Regions from separate parts of the Agromyces marinus genome, predicted to be linked through region 1. Evidence: predicted binding sites of a transcription regulator. Region 1 holds the regulator's gene; the other holds the start of a gene.
The links. The regulator LexA, encoded in region 1, represses DNA repair genes until DNA is damaged. The targets are predictions, from matches to a motif close to TCGAACANNTGTTCGA.
Positions count from the first base shown of each region.

Region 2: the regulator LexA is predicted to act here: its motif matches at 1,763-1,778, upstream of DSM26151_RS02415 (DmpA family aminopeptidase).

Region 1 is NZ_CP087879.1:1,273,898-1,277,305, reverse strand. Features, by position in the region: gene DSM26151_RS06020 (histidinol-phosphate transaminase) at 1-247, opposite strand, end outside; gene DSM26151_RS06015 (LysM peptidoglycan-binding domain-containing protein) at 296-682, opposite strand; gene lexA (transcriptional repressor LexA) at 961-1,638, shown strand; gene metE (5-methyltetrahydropteroyltriglutamate--homocysteine S-methyltransferase) at 1,751-3,408, opposite strand, start outside.
Region 2 is NZ_CP087879.1:497,309-500,716, reverse strand. Features, by position in the region: gene DSM26151_RS02425 (TetR/AcrR family transcriptional regulator) at 1-162, opposite strand, end outside; gene DSM26151_RS02420 (APC family permease) at 179-1,675, opposite strand; gene DSM26151_RS02415 (DmpA family aminopeptidase) at 1,827-2,975, shown strand; gene DSM26151_RS02410 (hypothetical protein) at 3,020-3,408, shown strand, end outside.

The DNA.
Region 1 (3,408 bases):
GGGCGAGGTCGTGGCCGAGGTAGTCCGCGAGCGCCGTGCGCAGATCGGTGAACTCCCGGTCGGGGTACCGGTTCAGGCCGATGATCGCCGCAGCGACGCGCGCGACGATGTCGTGCGCCACGTCCTCCGGGATCGGATGCGTGTTCTCGTTGACGTTCAACGCGACCGGCACGTGCTTCTGCGGCGCACCGTACGGCGCCTTGCCACGCAGGTCGTCACGGATGGGCAGATCGTCGAGACTCGTCACCGATCAATGCTATCCGCGCGGTTGCGCCTGTTTCGGCGGGGTCCGCACTCACGGAGCGGCGGGAAGCACGAGTTGCTGGCCGGGCTGCACGACCGCGTCGCGCAGACCGTTCAGTCGCATGATCTCGTAGATCACGTCGCGCGGATCGGCGGACGGCGCGATCGACTCGGCGATGGCCCACAGGGTGTCGCCCGCGCCGACCTCGAACGTCTCGAGCACGGCGGGCGCACGCCCGTCGTCGATGCCGGCGACCGCGCCGCCGGAGGCCAGTGCCCCCGTGAGCACGCCCGCCACGAGCGGCAGCGCCGCCAGGGTCGTGAACACCGCGCGCCCACGCCGCGTCAACCGGAGGCGACGCTTCGGCGAACGCGACTGCGACGGGAAGCCGGGCATCACCGACATCGCTCCGGCAGCCCTGATCACCACTGCACTCATCTGCGCACCTCCCGAGACACCGCCCGATCCGAGTCGGTCTCGCATCCGGCCTTCGGCCGGGAAGGCCGGATGCGAACCTGTGTTCCGAATATATCTTCGAACATTCGAACCCGCAAGCGTCGGGAGGTGGGATTCCCGCCGCCGTTTCCGCGACACACTCGAACGGATGTTTGTCGTGCGCGTGCGAGGCGGATACAGTTTCGAATGTCCGACGACAGTCGAACACCGACCACCGACATCCGAACGCCGAACCGGAGGCGAGGCCCGTGAGCACCGACATCGACCAGGCGCGCGGCACGGGCGGCCGGTCCCGTCGGCGCAAGACGCTGAGCGCCAAGCAGCTCGCGATCCTCGACGCCATCCGCTCCTCGGTGGCCGATCGCGGCTACCCGCCGAGCATGCGCGAGATCGGCGACGCCGTCGGGCTCTCCTCCCTCTCGAGCGTCACGCACCAGCTCAACCAGCTCGAGCTGTCCGGCTACCTCCGACGCGATCCGAACCGGCCGCGCGCGCTCGAGATCCTCATCGACGTGCCCGGCACCGAACGCCCGGCAGGCGCCGCCGATCCCGCACCGGTCGGCGACGCGGCCATGGTCCCGCTCGTCGGGCGCATCGCCGCCGGCATCCCGATCACGGCCGAGCAGCAGGTCGAGGAGGTCTTCCCGCTCCCGCGCCAGCTCGTGGGCAAGGGCGAGCTGTTCATCCTCAAGGTCGTCGGCGACTCGATGGTCGATGCGGCGATCTGCGACGGCGACTGGGTCGTGGTGCGGTCGCAGCCCACCGCCGAGAACGGCGAGATCGTCGCAGCCATGCTCGACGGCGAGGCGACCGTCAAGGTATTCCGCCAGCGCGACGGCCACACCTGGCTGCTCCCCCGCAACACGGCGTTCGAGCCGATCCTCGGCGACCACGCCGAGGTGCTCGGCAAGGTCGTCGCGGTCCTCCGCACGGTCTGACGCGCGCGAACCGCCTCGCCGCGCGGGCGGGAGACGGGCGAGAGCGGATGCCACGGCTCGCGCCGCGGCATCCGCTCTCGTGGATCAGGGCGACCCGGGCCGACCGGGCCGATCAGGCCCCGACGGTCACGCCCTCGCGCACGGCACGGGTCGCGGCGACGATGTTGGCCAGCGACGCGACGGTCTCGTCGTAGCCGCGCGTCTTCAGGCCGCAGTCCGGGTTCACCCAGAGCCGGCCGGCCGGAACGCCGGCGACGGCGGTCTCGAGCAGCGCCCGCACCTCCTCGACGCTCGGAACGCGCGGCGAGTGGATGTCGTAGAGGCCGGGTCCGACGCCGTGGTCGAAGCCGCTCGCGGCGAGGTCGCCGACGACCTCCATGCGGCTGCGCGCCGCCTCGATCGAGGTGACGTCGGCGTCGAGCGCGCGGATCGCGTCGATGACGACGCCGAACTCCGAGTAGCACAGGTGGGTGTGCACCTGGGTGGCCGGCGCCGCCCCCGCGGTCGCGAGGCGGAACGAACCGACCGACCAGTCGAGGTAGGCGGGCTGGTCGGCGCGCTTGAGCGGCAGCAGCTCGCGCAGCGCGGGCTCGTCGACCTGGATGATGCGGATGCCGGCCCGCTCGAGGTCGCCGATCTCGTCGCGCAGCGCGAGCGCGACCTGCCGGGCGGTGTCGCCGAGCGGCTGGTCGTCGCGCACGAACGACCACGCGAGGATCGTCACGGGGCCCGTGAGCATGCCCTTGACGGGCTTGTCGGAGAGCGACTGCGCGTAGGTCGACCAGTCGACGGTCATGGCCGCCGGGCGGGAGACGTCGCCCCACAGGATCGACGGGCGCGTGCATCGCGAACCGTAGGACTGCACCCAGCCGTGCTGCGTGACCGCGAACCCGTCGAGCAGTTCGGCGAAGTACTGCACCATGTCGTTGCGCTCGGGTTCGCCGTGCACGAGCACGTCCAGGCCCAGGTCCTCCTGGAGGCGGATGACCCGGGCGATCTCCTCCCGCATGAGCTCGCGGTACTCGGCGTCGGTGAGCTCGCCCGCGACCAGGCGGGCTCGCGCGCGACGGATGTCGGCGGTCTGCGGGAACGACCCGATCGTCGTGGTCGGCAGCGCCGGCAGCGCGAGGTCGTCCTGGGCGGCGACGCGGGTGTCGTAGTCGACGCGCGCGAACGCCGACGCGCCGAGCGCGTCGAGCCGGTCGCGCACGGCGGGAACCTGCACGCCGGGTGCGCCGGCGCGGTCCACCAGGGCAGCGGATGCCGCGGCGAGCTCGTCCGCGATCGCGTCGCGCCCCTCGGCGAGGCCGCGGGCGAGCACAGCCACCTGCGCGACCTTCTGGTCGGCGAACGCCAGCCAGCTCGCCAGCCGGGCGTCGAGCGCGGTCTCGTCGTCGACGTCGTGCGGAACGTGCAGCAGCGAGGTCGAGGTCGACACGGCCACCGCGCCCGACAGCTCGCGCAGCGAATCGGCGAGCGCGAAGGCGTGCGCGAGGTCGCCCCGCCAGATGTTGTGCCCGTCGACCACGCCCGCGACGAGGGTCTTCGCCGCGAGCGCCTCGGTCGTCGCGGCGTCGAGCCCGGTCGGGACGTCGCCGCGCACGAGGTCGAGGGCGAGCGCCTCGACGGAAGTCGCCGCGAGCGCGGGCAGTGCGTCGTCGAGACCGCCGTACGGGGCCGCGACGAGGATGGCGGGGCGCTCCACGGCAGCGCCGAGCGCGTCGTATGCGGCCGACACGGCGGCGATCACGCGCTCACGCGGTTCGTCGA
Region 2 (3,408 bases), 780 kb from region 1:
GTCGAAGGTCGGGAAGTAGTACAGGACGCTGCCTGCGCTGACCTCCGCCTCGGCCGCGACCGCGCGCACGTTCGCCTGCAGGATGCCTCGCCTGCCGGCGACGCGGCGCAGCGCCGCGACGAGTTCGTCGCGGCGCTGCGCGTGCCGGGTGGACTGCTTCACGTGCGGCCTTCCTCGGTCACTCCGCTTCGATCGGTTCCGCGAGCCGCTCGTACTGCCGCGGGTCACGGCGCCTGATCACCAGTCCCCACACGATACCGACGATGAACAGGATCGGCGTGGGCAGGAGGAGGATCAGGTTCGCGACCGGGTCCAGTCCGGTCACGAACTCGAAGTTGAACACGATCAGCAGGAAGCCCGTGATCAGGCCCGCCGCGCCGAGCACCGGCGCGATGACGACGCGGAACAGGCCGTGGCCGCGTCGGTCTCGCGCGAAGAACCCGATCACGGCGATCGCCGCGACCGACTGCGCGAACACGAGGCCCGCGACACCGGTCCCGTAGGCCCAGATGCCGAGCTGGAGGATCGGGTCGGCTCCCGCCGCCCACGCGATCAGGATCGCCACGACCGCGATGCCGGCGAGGAGGGTGCTGGCCACATAGGGTGCGCGGCTCGTCGGGTGGGTGCGCGCCAGCGGCGCGGGGAGGAGTCGCTCGCGCGAGAGCGAGAACACGTACCGGCTCGACGCGTTGTGGAACGCGAGCAGGCAGGCGAAGAAGCTCGTCACGACGAGGATCTGGAGCACCGTCGCGGTCCAGGCACCCAGGTACTGGTCGCCCGCGATGAACATCATCTCGGTGAAGTCGTCGGTCGCTGCCAGCTCGAGCACGCCCTGGGCGCCGAACGCGACGGTGAGCACCCAGAACGTGAACGCGTAGAACACGGCGAGGAAGCCGACGGCGATGTAGGTGGCGATCGGAACGGTGCGTGCCGGGTCCTTGGCCTCCTCGGAGTAGATCGCTGTGCCCTCGAAGCCGATGTAGGCACCGAAACCGATCACGAACAGGACCGCGACACCGGGCGCGAGGAACACGTGCTCGGGGGCGAACGGCGCCGCGCTCCAGGGCTCGGGACCGCCGCCGATCAGCACCGCGATCGAGAGCACGAGCAGGATGCCGACCTCGGCCGTCAGGAGCACCGCGAGCACCTTCGCGCCGACGTCGACCTTGCGGTACCCGAGGAACGCCACGAAGCCGGCGGCCACGAGCGACCAGATCGGCCAGGGCAGGTCGAGCCCGAACAGGCTCGTGAACGTCAGCGAGGCGAAGAACCCGAGGAAGCCGTAGAAGCTGATGGAGAGCGCGATGTACGCGAAGACGGTCACGAGGGCGGTGCCGATGCCTGCGGGCTTGCCGAGGCCCCTCGAGGCGTACGCGTAGAACGCTCCGGTGTTGCGGACGTGACGCGACATCGCGGTGAAGCCGACCGCGAAGAGGATCAGGACGACGCCGCAGACCAGGATGGCACCGGCCGCACCGATTCCGCCGAGGCGCAACGTGGTCGGCGCGGCGCTCGCCACGACCGTCAGCGGTGCGGCCGCCGAGACGACGAAGAAGACGATGTCCCACACCCGCAGCCGGCCGCGGGCGAGCTGTCCGGCACCCGATCCCGGGGGCTCGGATGTCGGCGCGCCCGGCCCGCCGGGCGGGATCGTGTCGTGAGTCTGTTGCGTCATTGCAGGTTCTCCTCGCCGTGCATCGATGCTCGGGATCGGGGTCTCGAGTGGTCTGAACATGCATTCAAGACTGGAAGCAAGGCCCTGTCAAGCATGTATTCTGGGGCATGAGCAAAATCTGAACGCTCGTTCGAAAACATTGGAGTCGAAGATGACGACCACGCCACCTGCGGCCCAGCGAGCGCGCGACCTCGGCGTCCCGTTCGACGGCACCCCCGGTCGCTGGAATGCGATCACCGACGTCCCCGGAGTCCAGGTCGGGTACACCACGATCGTCGACGGCGCCCCCGGCGAGGCGTCGGTCGCACGGACCGGGGTGACGGCCATCCTGCCCAGGGGGCGCGAGGGCGTCGGCGTGCCCTGCGCCGCCGGCATCCACTCGCTCAACGGGAACGGCGAACTGACCGGCCGGAGCTGGATCGAGGAGTCCGGGTCGCTGACCCTGCCGATCGGCATCACGAACAGCCACGCGGTCGGCGCCGTGCACGCGGGCATCGACGAATGGACCCAGGCCGCCCACCCGGAACTCGCCGCCGAATGGCTGCTCCCCGTCGTCGGCGAGACGTGGGACGGCTACCTGAACCAGATCAACGCCCGCCACGTGCGCCCCGAGCACGCGATCGCCGCGATCGAGTCGGCCGCGACCGGCCCGGTGACCGAGGGCAACGTCGGCGGCGGGACCGGCATGAACTGCTACGGCTTCAAGGGCGGGTCGGGCACCGCATCGCGCGTCGTCGTCTACGGCGAGCGCGAGCACACCGTCGGCGTGTTCCTCCAGGCGAACTTCGGCAGCCGGAACGAACTGCGCCTCGCCGGCCGGCCGCTCGGTCGCGAGTCGGCGGCGCCGAACCCCTACGAGGATGCCGCGTGGTTCGTGCGTGACGGCGAACGAGCGCGCGTGCGGGGCGGGTCGGGCAGCGTCATCGGCATCGTGATCACCGACGCCCCGCTGCTCCCGGGCCAGTGCGAGGCCCTCGCCCGCCGCGTGCCCCTGGGCCTGGCGCGCACCGGCACGAGCGGCAGCCACTTCTCGGGCGACATCTTCCTGGCTTGCTCGACCGCGAACGCGGGCGCGTTCACGTCGAGCATGCCGGTCACGCCGGTCGGCGACCAGCCGTACGAATCGGCCGAGTTCGTGCCGTGGGGCCGCATCGACCCGTTCTTCGAGGCCGTCGTCCAGGCGACCGAGGAGGCCGTCGCGAACGTGCTCGTCGCCGCGCGCGACATGGTCGGCCGCGACGGCCACGCGAACGTCGCGCTCCCGCACCACGAGGTCTGCGCGGCGTTCGCGACGAGCTGACGCGCGCGACCGGGCCGCGGTGAGGCGGCCGGTACACTCCCGTCGTGAGCGACTTCCGATCCCGTGACGACGCGACGACCACCACGAACGCGCGCCGCGCCTGGGTCCTCGGCGGCGGGTTGCTGCTCGCATCGACCGTCGTCGGGTCGGTCGCGGCTCCCGCACTGTGGGGCGTTCCCGGATCCGGGTTCGCGGGGCCGGCGCTGTTCTCGATCGCCCTGCTCGTCTTCGCGTTCGGCTTCCGCGGCGCCGGAAGCGTCACCGCGCGCCGCCCGCTCGGCACGGCCGCGCTCTCGCTGCTCGCCGTGTGGACCTTCGCGGACGGGATCCTCCTCGACCTGCTGCCGCTCGAGTCGATGTCTGCGGCCGAGCAGATGCTCGTGAGCATCTCCGACACGGTGCTGACCGCGGCGTTGGCCGCGATCGCGTGCGT